DNA from 2 places in the Aeromicrobium sp. CF4.19 genome. Region 1 is predicted to be linked to the other one. Evidence: predicted binding sites of a transcription regulator. Region 1 holds the regulator's gene; the other holds the start of a gene.

What was found. The regulator LexA, encoded in region 1, represses DNA repair genes until DNA is damaged. The targets are predictions, from matches to a motif close to TCGAACANNTGTTCGA.
Region 2: a site for LexA is predicted at 5,753-5,768, ahead of ACHAAC_RS06470 (DUF222 domain-containing protein). Genes of this name have one in related genera too.

What each region holds. Positions count from the first base shown of each region.
Region 1 covers NZ_JBIMEU010000008.1:122,954-130,860, forward strand. Annotated here, with positions in the region: gene ACHAAC_RS15565 (ATP-dependent DNA helicase) at 1-1,546, shown strand, start outside; gene lexA (transcriptional repressor LexA) at 1,597-2,376, opposite strand; gene ACHAAC_RS15575 (LysM peptidoglycan-binding domain-containing protein) at 2,801-3,142, shown strand; gene ACHAAC_RS15580 (type 1 glutamine amidotransferase) at 3,169-3,873, shown strand; gene ACHAAC_RS15585 (hypothetical protein) at 3,870-4,697, opposite strand; gene ACHAAC_RS15590 (VOC family protein) at 4,790-5,212, opposite strand; gene nrdR (transcriptional regulator NrdR) at 5,552-6,034, shown strand; gene ACHAAC_RS15600 (vitamin B12-dependent ribonucleotide reductase) at 6,093-7,907, shown strand, end outside.
Region 2 covers NZ_JBIMEU010000002.1:381,717-389,623, forward strand. Annotated here, with positions in the region: gene ACHAAC_RS06445 (helix-turn-helix transcriptional regulator) at 1-40, opposite strand, end outside; gene ACHAAC_RS06450 (helix-turn-helix transcriptional regulator) at 37-996, opposite strand; gene ACHAAC_RS06455 (FKBP-type peptidyl-prolyl cis-trans isomerase) at 1,009-1,914, opposite strand; gene pafA (Pup--protein ligase) at 1,987-3,348, opposite strand; gene ACHAAC_RS06465 (aldo/keto reductase) at 3,432-4,412, shown strand; gene ACHAAC_RS06470 (DUF222 domain-containing protein) at 4,435-5,739, opposite strand; gene ACHAAC_RS06475 (hypothetical protein) at 6,085-6,798, opposite strand; gene ACHAAC_RS06480 (IS110 family transposase) at 7,155-7,907, shown strand, end outside.

The sequences.
Region 1 (7,907 bases):
TGCCCTGGGCGCGGAGGTCGTCGCGCTGCGGGAGTGGGCCGAGGAGCAGGCCAAGGGCTCGCACGTCGGTGACCGCGACGCCGCCCCGGCGCACTCCGAGCGGGCGTGGCGTCAGGTCAGCGTCAACCACCGGGAGTGCCTGGGCGCCTCTCGCTGCGCGCACGCCCTGGAGTGCTTCGCCGAGCGGGCCCGTGAGGACGCCCAGCAGGCCGATCTCGTGGTCACCAACCACGCGCTGCTGGCCATCGACGCCATCGACGGCGTCCCGATGCTCCCGGAGTACGACGCCGTCGTCGTCGACGAGGCCCACGAGCTGGCCGCCCGGGTCACGCAGGCCGCCACCGACGAGCTGGACGCGGGCACCGTGGAGCGTGCCTCGCGACGCGCGCGGGGGCACCTCTCCGACGAGCGCGGCAGCCGCGCGGTGGACGACCTGACCGAGTCGGCCGATGCGTTGGCAGCGGCGATGGCCGCGACCGACGTCGGCCGGATCGACGCACCCCAGGAGGCCCTGCTGGAGGGGCTGCAGATGGTGCGCGACGCCGCACGGCAGGCACTGTCGGCCTTCGGCAAGGACACGCCCACCGACGCCGAGGACGCCGGCCGCCAGCAGGCCAAGGCGATGCTGGAGGAGGTCCGGCAGGTGGCCGACCGGATGGCCACGAGCCGCGAGACCGAGGTGCTCTGGCTGGGGGAGTCCCGCGGCGGACCACAGCTGCGCGTGGCTCCGATCGACGTCTCCGGCGCGCTGCGCGAGAAGCTCTTCGGCACCAAGACGGTCGTGCTCACCAGTGCCACGCTGACGCTGGGCGGTGGCTTCGACCCGCTCGCCGCGTCGCTCGGTCTGACGTCCCAGCCGGCGGAGGGGGAGTCCACCTGGCAGGGCATCGACGTCGGCTCACCGTTCGACTACACGCGCCAGGGCATCCTCTACGTCGCCAAGCACCTGCCGCCGCCGGGCCGCGACGGGTTGCAGGAGGCCCAGCTGGACGAGATCGCAGCCCTCGTGGAGGCGGCGGGCGGGCGGACGCTCGGGCTGTTCTCCTCCCGCCGGGCGGCAGAGGCCGCGGCCGAGGCCACGCGGGAGCGGCTGCCGGACCTGGACATCTGGTGCCAGGGCGACGCCCAGCTGCCCGAGCTGGCCCGGCGCTTCGCCAAGGAGCCGTCCACCTGCCTGTTCGGCACGCTCAGCCTCTGGCAGGGGGTGGACCTGCCGGGAGACACCTGCCAGCTGGTGATCATCGACCGCATCCCGTTCCCGCGTCCGGACGACCCGCTGATGAGCGCCCGTCAACGCCTGGTGGAGAAGCGTGGCGGCAACGGCTTCATGACCGTGGCCGCCGGCCACGCCGCGCTGCTTCTCGCCCAGGGCGCGGGCCGCTTGATCCGTCGTGGCGACGACAAGGGTGTCGTGGCGATCCTGGACCCACGGATCGCCACGGCCCGCTACGGCAGCTTCCTGGCAGCGTCGCTGCCCCCGATGTGGCGGACCACCGACCGTTCCATCGTGCTCGCCGCGTTGCGACGACTCGACGAGCAGGAGTGAGGTCGGGGTCCGCCTCGGCGGATCAGGGCAGGGCGATCAGGGCAGGGGGATCAGAGTCGGCGCAGGACCGCGGTGACCTTGCCCAGGATGGTGGCGTGGGTGCCGTCGATGGGGGAGTAGTCGTCGTTGTGCGGCATCAGCCAGACGTGGCCGTCGGTGCGCTGGAAGGTCTTGACCGTGGCCTCGCCGTCGAGCATCGCGGCCACGACCTCGCCGTTCTCGGCCGTCGGCTGCTGGCGCACCACCACGAAGTCGCCCTCGCAGATGGCGGCGTCGATCATCGAGTCGCCCTGCACCTGCAGCAGGAAGAGCGTGCCGTCGCCGACCAGTGACGCGGGCAGAGGGAGCACGTCCTCGACGAGCTCCTCGGCCAGGATGGGCCCACCGGCGGCGATCTTGCCGACCATCGGGACGTAGGTGGCGGCCGGGCGGGCGTCACCGATGCCGGTGGCGTCGCCCTCGGACTCATCGGCCGGGCCCAGCGTCTTGCGGGCCTTGAGTACCTCGGGCAGGAAGATCTCCAGGGCTCGCGGTCGGTTGGGGTCGCGCTTGACGTAGCCCAGACGCTCCAGGACGCGCAGCTGGTGCGCCACCGAGGACGTGCTGGCCAGGCCCACGGCCACGCCGATCTCACGCATGCTGGGCGGGTAGCCGTGCTTCTCGATCATCTCGCGCAGGAAGATCAGGATCTTCTGCTGGCGGGCGGTCAGGCCGGTCATCTCATCGACCGGGCCGTCGGGCAGCTCGCGCGGGGAGTTGCGTGATCCCTTGGGACGCCCGCGCTTGGGTCGCGTCTCCTCGGCCTGGTCCGTGGTGGTGTCGTCGCTCATGGCCATACGGTAGCCGCGATCTCGGACACATCCAAACACCTGTTCGAGAGCGTGTCGTGGCCGATCGGACCCCGCGGAGTGGCGGTCGTGCTCGTCGCGACCAGGCCCAGCCGGATGGCCCCGCGCAGCCCTGGGTGCCGAAGGGAGCCGATCCTGCGGGGTCCTCCCGGGTCCTGACACGCCGAGAAGAACATTCTTTCGATCCTTCTTTCGCCGGAATTGCAGGGATTGTGATGGTGTACTCGCCTTCCTGTTCGATTGGGGGCTGCTTTTGTCGGTCGGCTGTCGTAGTGTCGTACACGTGTTCGATCGAACGTCTGTTCCAGTTCGCATCCAGCGGCCCGGAATCGAGTGACATCGCGGAGGTTCGGTCGGACACCCCAAACTCCACACCCCCGTCTCACTTCCCCCTTGGAGGCACCCCATGAGCACCATCTCCCTCACCTCGTACCCGTCCTTCTCCAGCCCGGAGCTTCGGCTCACCCGGCGTGGCCGGCTGGTCGTCCTGCTCGCGGCCCTGGTTGCACTCGTGCTGCTCGCCGTCGCGTTCGGCCCGTCGGTCACCGCCACCGGCGAGCGCGGCGACGTTCCGGCCACCACGGTGGTCACCGTGCAGCCGGGCGAGACCCTCTGGCAGATCGCCGGGGACGCCAACCCGGCCGGTGACCCGCGGGAGACCGTCGACGACATCATGCGGATGAACTCGCTCTCCGGCGCCGGAGAGCTGCAGATGGGCCGCGAGCTGGCGGTGCCGGTCTACGAGTGATCGGTGCGGCCGCGCACAATGGGCGCATGCTCATCCACGTCGTGGCCGACGGCACCGACCGCGAGGGCGGCTACGTCACCGAACGCTTGGCCGCCCTCGGGTTCGAGCTCGGGTGGATCGACCGCGATGCCGTCGTCGCGCACGACGAGCTCGCCCCCGCGGCCATGATGCTGCTGCTCGGCTCGGAGCGCTCGGCGCACGAGCCCCGGTGGGCCGGCCCGGTCGCGGCGGAGGAGGCCTTGGTCCGCTCGTCCCTGCGAGCCGGCACCCCCGTCATGGGGATCTGCTTCGGCGCCCAGCTGTTGGCTCGGGCCCTGGGTGGTGCGTCCTACCGCGGGGACGAGCCAGAGGCGGGCTGGAAGCGGGTCGACACCATCGACCCCGTCCTGTGCCCCGAGGGGCCGTGGGCGCAGTTCCATCGCGATGTCCTCACGCCTCCGCAGCAGGCCCGCGTGCTCGGCACCTCCTGGTACGGGCCGCAGTGCTTCATCGACGAGAGCCTCGGCACCCCGGCCATCGCCTGGCAGTTCCATCCCGAGGTGACGCCGCAGACGTACGCCCGCTGGGTGGACGACGACACCGAGACCGTGCGGCAGGCGGGCCTGGACGCGACGTTCATCAAGCGCCAGGCCTTGGCGAGCGCGGCCCGGGCCCGCATCGCCGCCCACCGCCTGGTGGACGACGCGTTGCGCTACCTCGAGGTCGACGTGCCGGCGGCCGACGTGTCCTAGTCGCAGGCCTCGGCGCGCAGGCCCGCCAGCGGGGGCATCTGCTCCAGCGGGGTGTCGATCTCCTCCGACTCGGCCTCGTCGAGGAACTCCTCGTACTCGGTGACGTCGGGCTCGTCGGACGTGGGGGAGATGAGGCCCTCGGTGTAGAACGCGCACTCGTCGGCGCCGATGAGGTCGGTGTCGACCAGCCAGGTCTTCTCCGCGTCCAGTCGCCCGAGGTCGTTGCCGCCCAGTCCGATGGTCCGCCTGATCAGGACGGCCTGCGGCTCGTCCTCGTCGCCGACGAGGTACATCGCGTGCACCTGCAGGGCCACGAGCGGGACGGGGCCGTCCTCGGTCTCGGCCTCTGTCACGTCCCACTGGGCCCCGACGACGCGCGGCTGGGCGATCGGCTGGGCGTCGGGGTCGAAGAAGGAGACGAAGAGCTGCGCCGTGGGCGCGCCGTCGGCGAGCACCTCAGAGGTCTCCACCTGCTCGGCGAATTGTGGCCCGGCGATGCCCAGGTGGGAGCGCTGCTCGTCCGAGGAGGGGCCCGCGTCCCACCGGGCGCGGTTGTTGAAGGCGTCCAGGGCCATCGCGCCGACCGTGTCGGCCGCGGTGGTCACGTCGACGGCGTCCAGGCCCTCGGGCACCTCGGGCAGCTCCAGCGAGCGCAGGCTCACGGCCGGGAGCTCGGTGATCGCGCCCAGCGCGTCGGTCGCGGGCGCCTCGGTGTCCTCGGCCTCCACGGGTGTGGGCGCCTCGTCGGGGGTGTCGTCGATCTCGCTGGAGCACCCGGCGAGGGCGGCTCCGAGCAGGCAGAGCGCGACGATGCTGCGACGCATGGACGACCTTTCAGAGGGGGCGAGGCCGTCGAAAGCCTAGCAACGCGCCCGTGGGCGCCTGTGGCTCGCGGCCGGAGCGGCGAGCACGGCGCTCAGGCGGGTGGCTCGCCGGGCCCCTGGTTGACGAGCCACGCGATGCCGAACTTGTCGTTGAACAGTCCGAAGCGGTCACCCCAGGGCGCGAGCTCGAACGGCTGGACGATCTCGGCACCCTCGGTGAGCTTGTCCCAGACGGGGGTGAGGTCGCCCTCGTACGTGGACAGCGAGATGTTGACGGCAGTGCCGACGACGGGGTCGGGCATGGAGGCCGGGGTGTCAGCGGCGAAGATCGTCAGGCCGTCCTCGCTGATGACGGCGCCGTGCATGATGAGGTCCGCGTCGGCCGGGCCCTCGGACATGCCCCCGTCGGCGAAGGTCATCATCTCGATCGTGCCGCCGAGTGCGGAGTGGTAGAACTCCAGGGCCTCGCGGGCCTGGGAGCGGAAGTTGAGGTACGGGTTGAGTCGTGTGGTCATGGACCGATCATCCTCCTGGATGTTCCGAAGTGGAAGGCCCCGGCTCCGCTGGGGGGGCGACACCGGGTGCCGACGGGCCGCGCCACGCCGTGACGGATGGGGCTGTTGTGGCGCTCTGTCGGCCCTGACCTGCGCAAACGTCGCGTACTGCAGAAATGTCCGCGGACCCGACGAATCTACTTGCATGGCCCTGCGCAGCAGGCGTACGCTCACCACTAGATCTAGTACTTACAGCCGTGTAGTTCTCCACATCTAGTTGCACAGGATGAGTAGGGTTACCCACAGGAACTGCCGGAATCCACACCGTCGTCCCGATGTTTTCCCCAGAGGAGGCCCTTGATGCACTGCCCGTTCTGCAAGCACATCGACACCAAGGTCCTGGACTCTCGGGTCGCGGACGAGGGTGGGGCGATCCGTCGTCGCCGGGCCTGCGTCTCGTGCGAGAAGCGGTTCACCACCGTGGAGCAGATGCAGCTCATGGTGGTGAAGCGGTCCGGGGCCAGTGAGCCCTTCACCCGCGAGAAGGCCGTCGCCGGCGTTCGCAAGGCCTGCAAGGGCCGACCGGTCTCCGAGGACGACCTCGCGTGCCTGGGCCAGCAGGTCGAGGATGCGCTGCGCGCCTCCGGGCTCGCCGAGATCCCCGCGCACGAGATCGGACTGGCGGTCCTGGAGCCGCTCAAGGAGCTCGACGAGGTCGCTTACCTGCGCTTCGCCAGCGTCTACAAGGCCTTTGAGTCCGTCGACGACTTCGCCGCCGAGATCGCCCACCTGATGGCTCGAGCCGCCGACGGCGAGCTCGCCGAGGCCAGCACCGAGCAGTAGCACCAGTTTTCTACACATTCAGCACGACACATCGCGAGAGACACACAGGAGCAGTCGCATGACGGAGACGGTCGACGGAACCACGGGTTCCCCACGCAGCAAGCGCGCCAAGGGTCAGGGCCTGACCATCGAGCGCGTCTTCACCACCGAGGGTGTGCACCCCTACGACGCCGTGACGTGGGAGCGTCGCGACGTCGTGCAGACCAACTGGAAGACCGGCGAGACCGTCTTCGAGCAGCGCGGCGTGGAGTTCCCGGACTCCTGGAGCGTCAACGCCTCCACGATCGTCACGACCAAGTACTTCCGCGGTGCCGTCGGCTCGCCCGAGCGTGAGCAGAGCCTGCGCCAGCTGCTGGACCGCGTCGTGCTGACGTACGTCAAGTCCGGCAAGGAGAACGGCTACTTCGCCACCGACGCCGACGCCGAGGTCTTCGAGCACGAGCTGACGCACATGCTCCTGCACCAGGTCTTCAGCTTCAACAGCCCCGTGTGGTTCAACGTGGGAACCTCCAGCCCGCAGCAGGTCAGCGCCTGCTTCATCCTCGCGGTCGACGACTCGATGGACTCGATCCTGAACTGGTACCGCGAGGAGGGCCTGATCTTCAAGGGCGGCTCCGGTGCCGGCCTCAACCTCTCGCGGATCCGCTCCTCCAAGGAGCTGCTGCGCTCCTCCGGCGGCACGGCCTCCGGCCCGGTCTCCTTCATGCGCGGCGCCGATGCCTCCGCCGGCACCATCAAGTCCGGTGGCGCCACGCGTCGCGCGGCCAAGATGGTCGTGCTGGACGTCGACCACCCCGACATCGTGGAGTTCGTGGAGACCAAGGAGAAGGAGGAGGAGAAGATCCGCGTCCTGCGCGACGCCGGCTTCGACATGGACCTGGGCGGCAACGACATCACGTCGGTGCAGTACCAGAACGCCAACAACTCCGTCCGCGTCAGCGATGAGTACATGCGCGCAGTGGAGGAGAAGACCTCCTTCGGCCTGCGTGGTCGCATGACCGGTGAGGTCATCGAGGAGATCGACGCGGGTGACCTGTGGGGCAAGATGGCCCAGGCCGCGTGGGCCTGCGCCGACCCCGGCATCCAGTACGACGGCACCATCAACGACTGGCACACCACGCCGGAGACGGGCCGCATCACCGCGTCCAACCCGTGCAGCGAGTACATGCACCTGGACAACTCCAGCTGCAACCTGGCCAGCCTGAACCTGCTGACGTTCCTGGAGGCCGACGGCAGCTTCGCCGTGGAGCGCTTCGTCAAGAGCGTCGAGCTGATCATCACGGCGATGGACATCTCGATCTGCTTCGCGGACTTCCCGACCGACCCGATCGGTGAGACCACCCGCGCCTACCGCCAGCTGGGCATCGGCTACGCCAACCTCGGCGCGCTGCTGATGGCCTCGGGCCTGGCGTACGACTCCGACGGTGGCCGCGCGCTGGCCGCGTCGATCACCTCGCTGATGACCGGCACGTCCTACCGCCGCTCCGCGGAGCTGGCCGGCGTCGTGGGTGCCTACGACGGCTTCGCCCAGAACGCCGCCCCGCACACGCGGGTCATGCGCAAGCACCTGTCCGCCAACGACGACGTGCGCACGCTGCACGCCATGGACATCGCGGTGCACCGTGAGGCCACCAAGCAGTGGGCCGAGAACCTCAAGATCGGTGAGAAGAACGGTTGGCGCAACGCCCAGGCCTCCGTGCTCGCGCCCACCGGCACCATCGGCTTCATGATGGACTGCGACACCACCGGCATCGAGCCGGACTTCTCGCTGGTCAAGTTCAAGAAGCTCGTCGGCGGCGGCTCCATGCAGGTCGTCAACCAGACGGTCCCGGCGGCGCTGACCAAGCTGGGCTACACCGGCGAGACCATCGAG
Region 2 (7,907 bases), on a different contig from region 1:
GCGCGAGCATCCGCAGGACCTGCTGGCCGGATCGGTTCACGAGGCGTCCTCCACGGCGGCGTGCAGGCGATGCAGGACCGCCTGCTGCAGCGCCTCCGGTGAGCGGACCAAGACGTCGGGCCCGTAGGACGCGATCTGTGAGGCGAGGTCCCAGACCGACGCGAACGGCACCTCGATCTCGTCGGTGGCCTCGTCGACCGGGCGCGTCGAGCTCGCGCCGCGCCGCAGCGACTGCCCGCGCTCGGCCCGCACCCGCAGCACGGCGAGCTTGTCCGGCTCAGCGGGGAAGAACGCCGCGGCGAGCTGGCCGAGGTCGGCGTCCTCGGGAATCTCGTAGTCGCCCGGGTCCGCCAGGTGCTCGACGTCACCGACGACGCGGGACAACCGGAAGACCCGAGGTGCCTCGCGGTCGACGTCGAAGCCGCCGAGGTACCAGCGACCCCGCCACGAGATGACCCCCCAGGGCTGGACGTGCCGCCGCGAGGGCTCCAGGCCCGGGCGGCGGTAGTCGAAGGCCACCGGGATCCGCGAGGTCGAGGCCTGCCACATGGCGTCGAACGCCGGTTCGTTGGCCGAGAGCTTGGGCTCTGCCATCCGCACGATCTCGGGGTCCACGGTGACGCCGGCGGCCTTGAGCTTGACGAGGGCGGTCGTGGCGTCCTGCGCCAGGCCGGCGTGCTCCCACACCTGCGCGGCGAGGCCGAGGACGGCGGCCTCCTCGCGCGTCAGGTCCAGGTCCGGCAGCTCCACCTCGTCGCGGCGGATGCGGTAGCCCTGCTCGTCGTCGAAGTACTTGTCGTTGCCGCCCATCTCGACGGTGATGCCGAGCTCGCGCAGCTCCTCCTTGTCGCGCTCGAACTTGCGCTCGAACGCCTGCTGGCCGGACTCGCGGTAGTCCGCGATGGCCTGGCGGATCTGCTCCTTGGAGAGGTACTGACGGGTCGCCAGCAGCGCGAAGATGAGGTTCATCAACCTCTCGGTCTTGCGGTCGGCCACGAGACGAGGATGTCAGGAGGCGTCGAGCAAGTCGACCACGAACAGCAGCGTGTCGTTCTCGTCCGCGCCCTCGGGCGGCTGCTGGCCCCCCGTGCCGGGCGGGCACTCGATGATGATCCGGCTCCCGACGGTGTTGCCGGGGACCTGCTCCTGCCAGCAGGGATAGAGCTGCTGCAGCTGGAACGGACTGGGCGAGCCGCGCTCCCAGCTGGAGTCGAAGACCTCGCCGTCGGGGTAGACCTGCCCCACGTAGTGCGCGGTGATCGAGGGGTTCTCGGCGGTGATCTCGTCGCCCTCACCCTTGATGGCCACCCAGGAGCGGGACTCCGCGCCCTTGCTCGGGGCGTCGGCGGTCTCGTCGGTGGACTCGAAGCCGGTGACCTCGTCGTCCTCGGTGGTGATCTCCGGGACGCTCTCGGGGACGTCCTGCTCCTCGCCGCTGGCCTCGGTGGGCACCTTGGCGACGATGTCGAACAGGAAGACCATCGAGTCGTCCGCCTGGATGCCGAGCGCATCCTGGGCGGCGCCGAACCCGTCCTCGGGCGCGATGGCCACCAGGACCCGGCTGCCCACCTTCTGGCCCGACAGTCCCTTCACGAACCCGGGCATGACGGCGTCCTGCTGCAGCGGGACGGTCATGGGTGAGTCACCGGTGAAGGAGTTGTCGAACTGCTCCCCCGTGCGTCCGTTCACGGCGACGTAGTTGACCTTGACGCTGTCGCCGTCGGCGAGCTCCTCGCCGTTGCCCTCGTTGACCACACGGGTGTCGGTGGAGTCGGCCTCGAAGTCCTCGGGGACGTCCACGGACGGGTTGGCACCCTCACCGATCGTGATGTCCTCGAGCCCTGCACCGGAGGAGCCACCACATCCAGCGAGGACGAGGGTGCTGGTCAGGGCGAGTGCCAGGATGCGGCGCACAGGAGAACCTTCTGACGGGGACAAGGCCTCGGTCACACTAGCCGCGGGTCCCAAGAGGACGCTGAGCGTCGCCTACATGCCGTCGATGAGTCGCTGGACCCGTTCGTCGTGGGAGCGGAAGGGGTCCTTGCACAGCACGGTCCGCTGGGCCTGGTCGTTGAGCTTGAGGTGCACCCAGTCGACGGTGAAGTCGCGGCGCCGCTCCTGGGCGCGCTTGATGAAGTCGCCCCGGAGCCGGGCCCGGGTGGTCTGGGGTGGCACCGACTTGGCGGTGAAGACGTCGAGGTCGCGGGTGACACGGGCCACTGACCCGCGGTTCTCCAGCAGGTAGAAGATGCCGCGGTCACGCCGGATGTCGTGGTACGCGAGGTCCAGCTGGGCGATGCGCGGGTCGGCCCAGCTGAGCCCGTGGGTCGTCCGGTAGCGATCGAGGAGCCGGAACTTGATCACCCAGTCGATCTCGCGCTCCACGAGGGAGAGGTCCTCGGACTCGACCGCCTTCAGGCAGCGCTCCCACAGGTCCATCGTGCGGTCGATGGTCGGGGTGTGCAGGCCGTGGCGGTCCACGAACTCCGCCGCCTTGCCGAAGTACTCCGCCTGGATCTCCAGCGCGGACATCTCTCGCCCGTTGGCCAGCAGCACCTTGCGACGCCCGGTCATGTCGTGGGAGATCTCGCGGATGGCGCGGATCGGGTTGTCCAGGGTGAGGTCGCGCATCGAGACGCCAGCCTCGATCATCCGCAGCACGAGGTCGGTGGTGGCGACCTTGAGCATCGTGGTGGTCTCGCTCATGTTGGAGTCGCCGACGATGACGTGCAGGCGTCGGAACCGCTCGGCGTCGGCGTGCGGCTCGTCGCGGGTGTTGATGATGGGCCGGGAGCGGGTGGTGGCGCTGGAGACGCCCTCCCAGATGTGCTCGGCGCGCTGGCTGACGGAGTAGATCGTGCCGCGCGGCGTCTGCTGGACCTTTCCGGCCCCGCAGATGATCTGCCGGGAGACGAGGAAGGGGATCAGGACGTCGGCCATGCGGGCGAACTCGCCCCCGCGGCCCACGAGGTAGTTCTCGTGGCAGCCGTAGGAGTTGCCGGCAGAGTCGGTGTTGTTCTTGAAGAGGTAGATGTCGCCCTCGACGCCGTCGTCGGCCAGGCGGGCCTGGGCGTCGAGCATGAGCCCCTCCAGGACCCGCTCCCCCGCCCGGTCGTGGGTCACGAGGTCGACGATGTCGTCGCACTCCGGGGTGGCGTACTCGGGGTGGCTGCCGACGTCGAGGTAGAGGCGGGCACCGTTGCGCAGGAAGACGTTGCTGCTGCGTCCCCAGGACACGACCCGGCGGAACAGGTACCGGGCGACCTCGTCGGGCGAGAGCCGGCGCTGGCCCTTGAACGAGCACGTGACGCCGTACTCGTTCTCGATGCCGAAGATGCGTCGGTCCATGTCGTGAGCCTAGTGCTCGCGGCCGCACGACGCTGCTCTTGAGCGATGTCGCCGAGCGTGTTCGTGGACCGTAGTCTCGGGCCATGGAGCATCGACGCTTGGGAAGGACCGGCCGCGAGGTCTCGGTCGTGGGGCTGGGGACGTGGCAGCTGGGTGCCGACTGGGGTGACGTCACCACCGAGCAGGCGCTGTCCGTCCTGGAGGCGTCCGTCGAGTCCGGGGTCACGTTCCTCGACACGGCCGACGTGTACGGAGACGGTCGCAGCGAGAAGGTCATCGCCGAGTTCCGGGCCGCCCATCCCGGGCTGGACGTCACGGTCGCCACCAAGATGGGCCGCCGGGCCGAGCAGGTGCCCCAGAGCTACGTGCTGGAGAACTTCCGGGCCTGGACCGACCGGTCCCGCGCCAACCTCGGTGTCGACACGCTCGACCTGGTCCAGCTGCACTGTCCTCCGGGCTCGGTCCTGGACGACGAGGCGACCTACGACGCGCTCGACACGCTCGTGCAGGAGGAGGTCGTCGCCGCCTACGGCGTGAGTGTCGAGACCTGCGAGCAGGCCCTCGCGGCCATCGCCCGGCCCGGCACGGCCACCGTGCAGATCATCCTCAACGCCTTCCGGCTCAAGCCGCTGGACGAGGTGCTGCCCGCCGCGCGGGAGGCGGGCGTGGGCATCATCGCCCGGGTCCCGCTGGCCAGCGGGCTGCTGAGCGGCCGGTACACGAACGAGACCACCTTCGCGCCTGATGACCACCGCACCTTCAACCGCCAGGGCCAGGCCTTCGACGTCGGTGAGACCTTCTCCGGAGTGGACTTCGAGACCGGGGTCCGGGCCGCGACGCAGTTCGCCGAGCTGGCCCCCGAGGGCGTCACCCCCGCCCAGCTCGCCCTGGCCTGGGTCGTGGCCCAGGAGGGCGTCAGCACCGTGATCCCGGGAGCCCGCTCGCCGGAGCAGGCCCGGGCCAACGCGGCGGCCGCCGACGTCACCATCGACGACGACCTGCTCGCCGCGGTGCGCGACCTCTATGACCGCGAGCTCCGCGCCGAGGTCCATCCCCGCTGGTGAGTATCGACTGACACCGGGCACGTCAGATCCGCATCGGGACCTGATGATGGTTCCGCTGGTGCTGCAGTTGTCGGGCGATGCGGCGGATGGTGCCGAGCTCGCGATGGGCGGTGCGGGCCGGTGGTGGCTGGCTCGCCAGGGGCCGGCCGTCGCTCCGGCCGAAGTCGAACCTGCCCCTGCCGAGCGCTCGGACGATGAGCAGCTCCCGGTGCACGAGAGTGTGGCATCTCGGGCACAAGCCGACGAGCTGGTCGATGTCGGTGCGCCCACCGCGTGACCACCACACGGCGTGGTGAATGTCGAGGTGGGTGTTCGAGCAGCCGGGTGCGGCGCAGACACCGTTCTGACGGGTGATGACGACGCGACGCTGCTTGAGGGTCGCCAGTCGCTGCGTCCGGCCGACGTTGAGGACGTCTGCGACCGGGGCGTCGTCACGGGTGAGGACGCCGGTGACGTCGGAGCCGCAGGCGAGGTATCCGAGGAGCTTGGGCCCGATGGCGCCGAAGCCGACGAGCTCGGCCGGCGGGCCGATGCGGGTGGGAATGTCCTGCTCGGTTGCTGCGCGCTGGGCCTCCTGCGCGGCGTCGAGTGGTGCGAGGACCATGAGCTGGGGTCGTACGCCCTTGTCTGACGGGAGGCCATGCTCGAGGGCTGTCGTGAGGAGCTCATCGAGACCGTCGATGCGCCGCTGGGCGCCGGTTCGGAGGTCGTCGGCGTCGCGGGGTGCCCCGAGGGAGGACAGGATGGCGTGAAACTTGGCGCCGGTGACCGCGTTCAGGAATCCAGTCAGGTGGAACCCGTCGGGGACGGCGTTGAGCTGAATGTCCTGCTTGTCCATGCCGCGAATCCAGGCCTCGTCCAGCGAGTCGGGGTAGACGGCGGCGCGGAGGGAGCGGATCACTTGGCGCAGGTCCTTGGGCTCCGATGCCTGGGCGACGTCGAGCAGCCAGGGGCTGGCCTCTGACATCACGTCGTGCCCAAGGTGCTTGAGTCCGTAGGAGAACAGCGCGGTGTGGGCGGTGCCGATCCGGCCGGCACGGAGGGCTTCGCCCACGCCCGGCAGGTCGTGGCCAGTCCGCGCGGCGGCGACCAGCTGCTTGTTCTCCCCCGGCGCCAGACGGAGCCGGGCACGAGCCCATGCCGTCAGGGACGACGCACCGTCCAGCTCGTACGACCGGGTCTCCTCGACCGCCGCAAGCCGCTCGGCCTTCATCGCCGCCAGGGCGTTCTCAGCAGTTTGAATCGCGAGCAGAGCCTCCCGATCATCGAACACCTCCACACCCGGCAGCGCCGCCAGGAGCGTCTGCTGCGCGGAGAGGGTGTGCATGCATCAATCATAGTCGAACACTTGTTCGAGCACAAGTGTTGAAGTCTGCAATTCGAGCGGTTTCACGACTCACGTCGCCGGTCAACCAGAGCCGAGCGCGACGGCTCAGACGGCGAGGATCGAGCTCGGATCGGGCGCCGGCGTCGAGTGCCGCGCGTTGCGCCACGCCCTGCCTGGTCCCCCGCCCCTGGCGCGGCCGCTTCTCACTGTGAAGGGAGGGTGCATTTGCGACTACCACCTAGTGCCTTAGCGGCGGTATGACTTCCCAGTCGGTGCAGCCCGGAGCAAGCTCGACGGCGGGACTTTGGCAACCGTGAGCACGCCGAACGTGGTCGGTGTCCACCATCAGTGGAGCATCAAGGTCTGGCTGCCATTGTTCAGCCCCAGCAAGGTGACGACGACTTGGGTGGCATCGGTCTCGGATGGCAGATCGAACTCCTGGGTCGTGGGCGCGAAGTCGGCGGTACAGACCCTCTTGCTCGCGTCGCTGAACGTGATCGTCACCGAATCGTTCGCACCAGTGATCTCGGTGGCCGTAGGTGGGCAGGAAGAGCTTCCGTGGGTGACCACTGCGAAAGTTCGTCCTCGGTCAATCCACTTGGCCGATGGGCCTGGCCCAGGGGCGATGGCCTCGATGGTTGCCGACGTCGCATCCGGAGAGAGACAGGCTCGATGCTCTTCATCCACCGCCTCGATCGGCAGATCTTCTTGCCCACCGCCAAGCTGAACCTCGTTGCCGACGTCTACGAGCTCGTATCCGGTCAGGTGGAGGGTCTTGCCATCGCCGTGCAGGAAGGAGCCTTCGGGAGCGATGAGGAGATTTCCGCCGACGGTCAGACAATCCTGGTCGTTGACCTCAACCATGCCGCTCACCAGTGCTCCGAAACGCCCGTCTGCACCTTGGTTCACCAGCAGCGTCGGGACGTCATTAGTGACGTCGGGAGCAGGATCGGTGGCGGAGGGCGTGTTTTGATCAGACCTGCAAGCACCGAGAACGCCCAAGATGAAGATCGCTATCGCGGTCCATACGAACGCGGTTCGATGTCTCGCTGCGGACATCTCAGCCACCTCTGGGCTCGACGATGGGATCAGAGAGTCTAAGCGCCACAACATGGTGTTGTCTGCAGGTACGAATCCGTCTCGGCGCAACCATGCGTACGACCGACTTCGCCGTCTCGGGCCGAACGCGGCTACTAGAGGATTCCCTTAGGGCCGGTGTCTGGCCAGACTCGGTCTAGGTGCCCGGCGGGAAGCTCTCAATGCGGCTGCCCGCCCGGACTCGGGTGTGGCTCACAATCGGTCTGCTGCCCGTCGGGCACTGTGACGAGGCGTGGCTCAAGAAGGGACTGCCCTGCTCGTAGTAGCAATGCCCACCTCGCCGTCCACACCACAGCGAGTACAGGCGGGAGCAGCACATGAAACACGTGATCATCGGGGTGGATCCCCACAAACTGTCGGCGACGATAGAGGTCGTCGACCAACGTGAGCAGCTACTGGGTGCTGGCCGGTTCAGCACCGACCACGCCGGCTACAAGGCGATGCTCACCTATGCGAAGTCCTGGCCGGAGCGACGCTGGGCAGTCGAGGGCGCCAACGGTGTCGGACGGCCCTTGGCCCAGCGGCTGCTCGAAGCCGGCGAGCAGGTCGTGGACGTCCCGGCCAAGCTTGCCGCCCGGGTCCGACTCTTCGACACCGGACACAACCGCAAGACCGACGCCCGCGACGCCCACTCCATCGCGATCGTCGCGGTCCGCACCGGCACCCTGCAAGTGCTTCAGATCGACGGCGAGCTGGAGGCACTGCGAATGCTCACCGACCGTCGTGAAGCACCCACCCGACGCCGGGTCCAGACAGTCGACCGACTCCAGGCCCTGCTGGCCGAACTCTTGCCAGGACAGGCCAAACGCGACATCACCACCGGCCAGGCCAAGAAGATGCTCGCATCAGTGCGACCCCGTGACATCGCCGGCAAGACCCGGCGCCGGATTGCCGCCGACGAGCTCACCGAGCTGATCGCGGTCGAGGCCAAGATCAAGAAGGCCACCGCCGAGCTCAAAGCCATCGTGCTCGCCCGCGGATCCACGCTCATGGACCTGCACGGCGTTGGTCCCGTGGTTGCCGCTCGCATCCTGGCCGACGTCGGAGACGTCTCCCGCTTCGCCGACCGC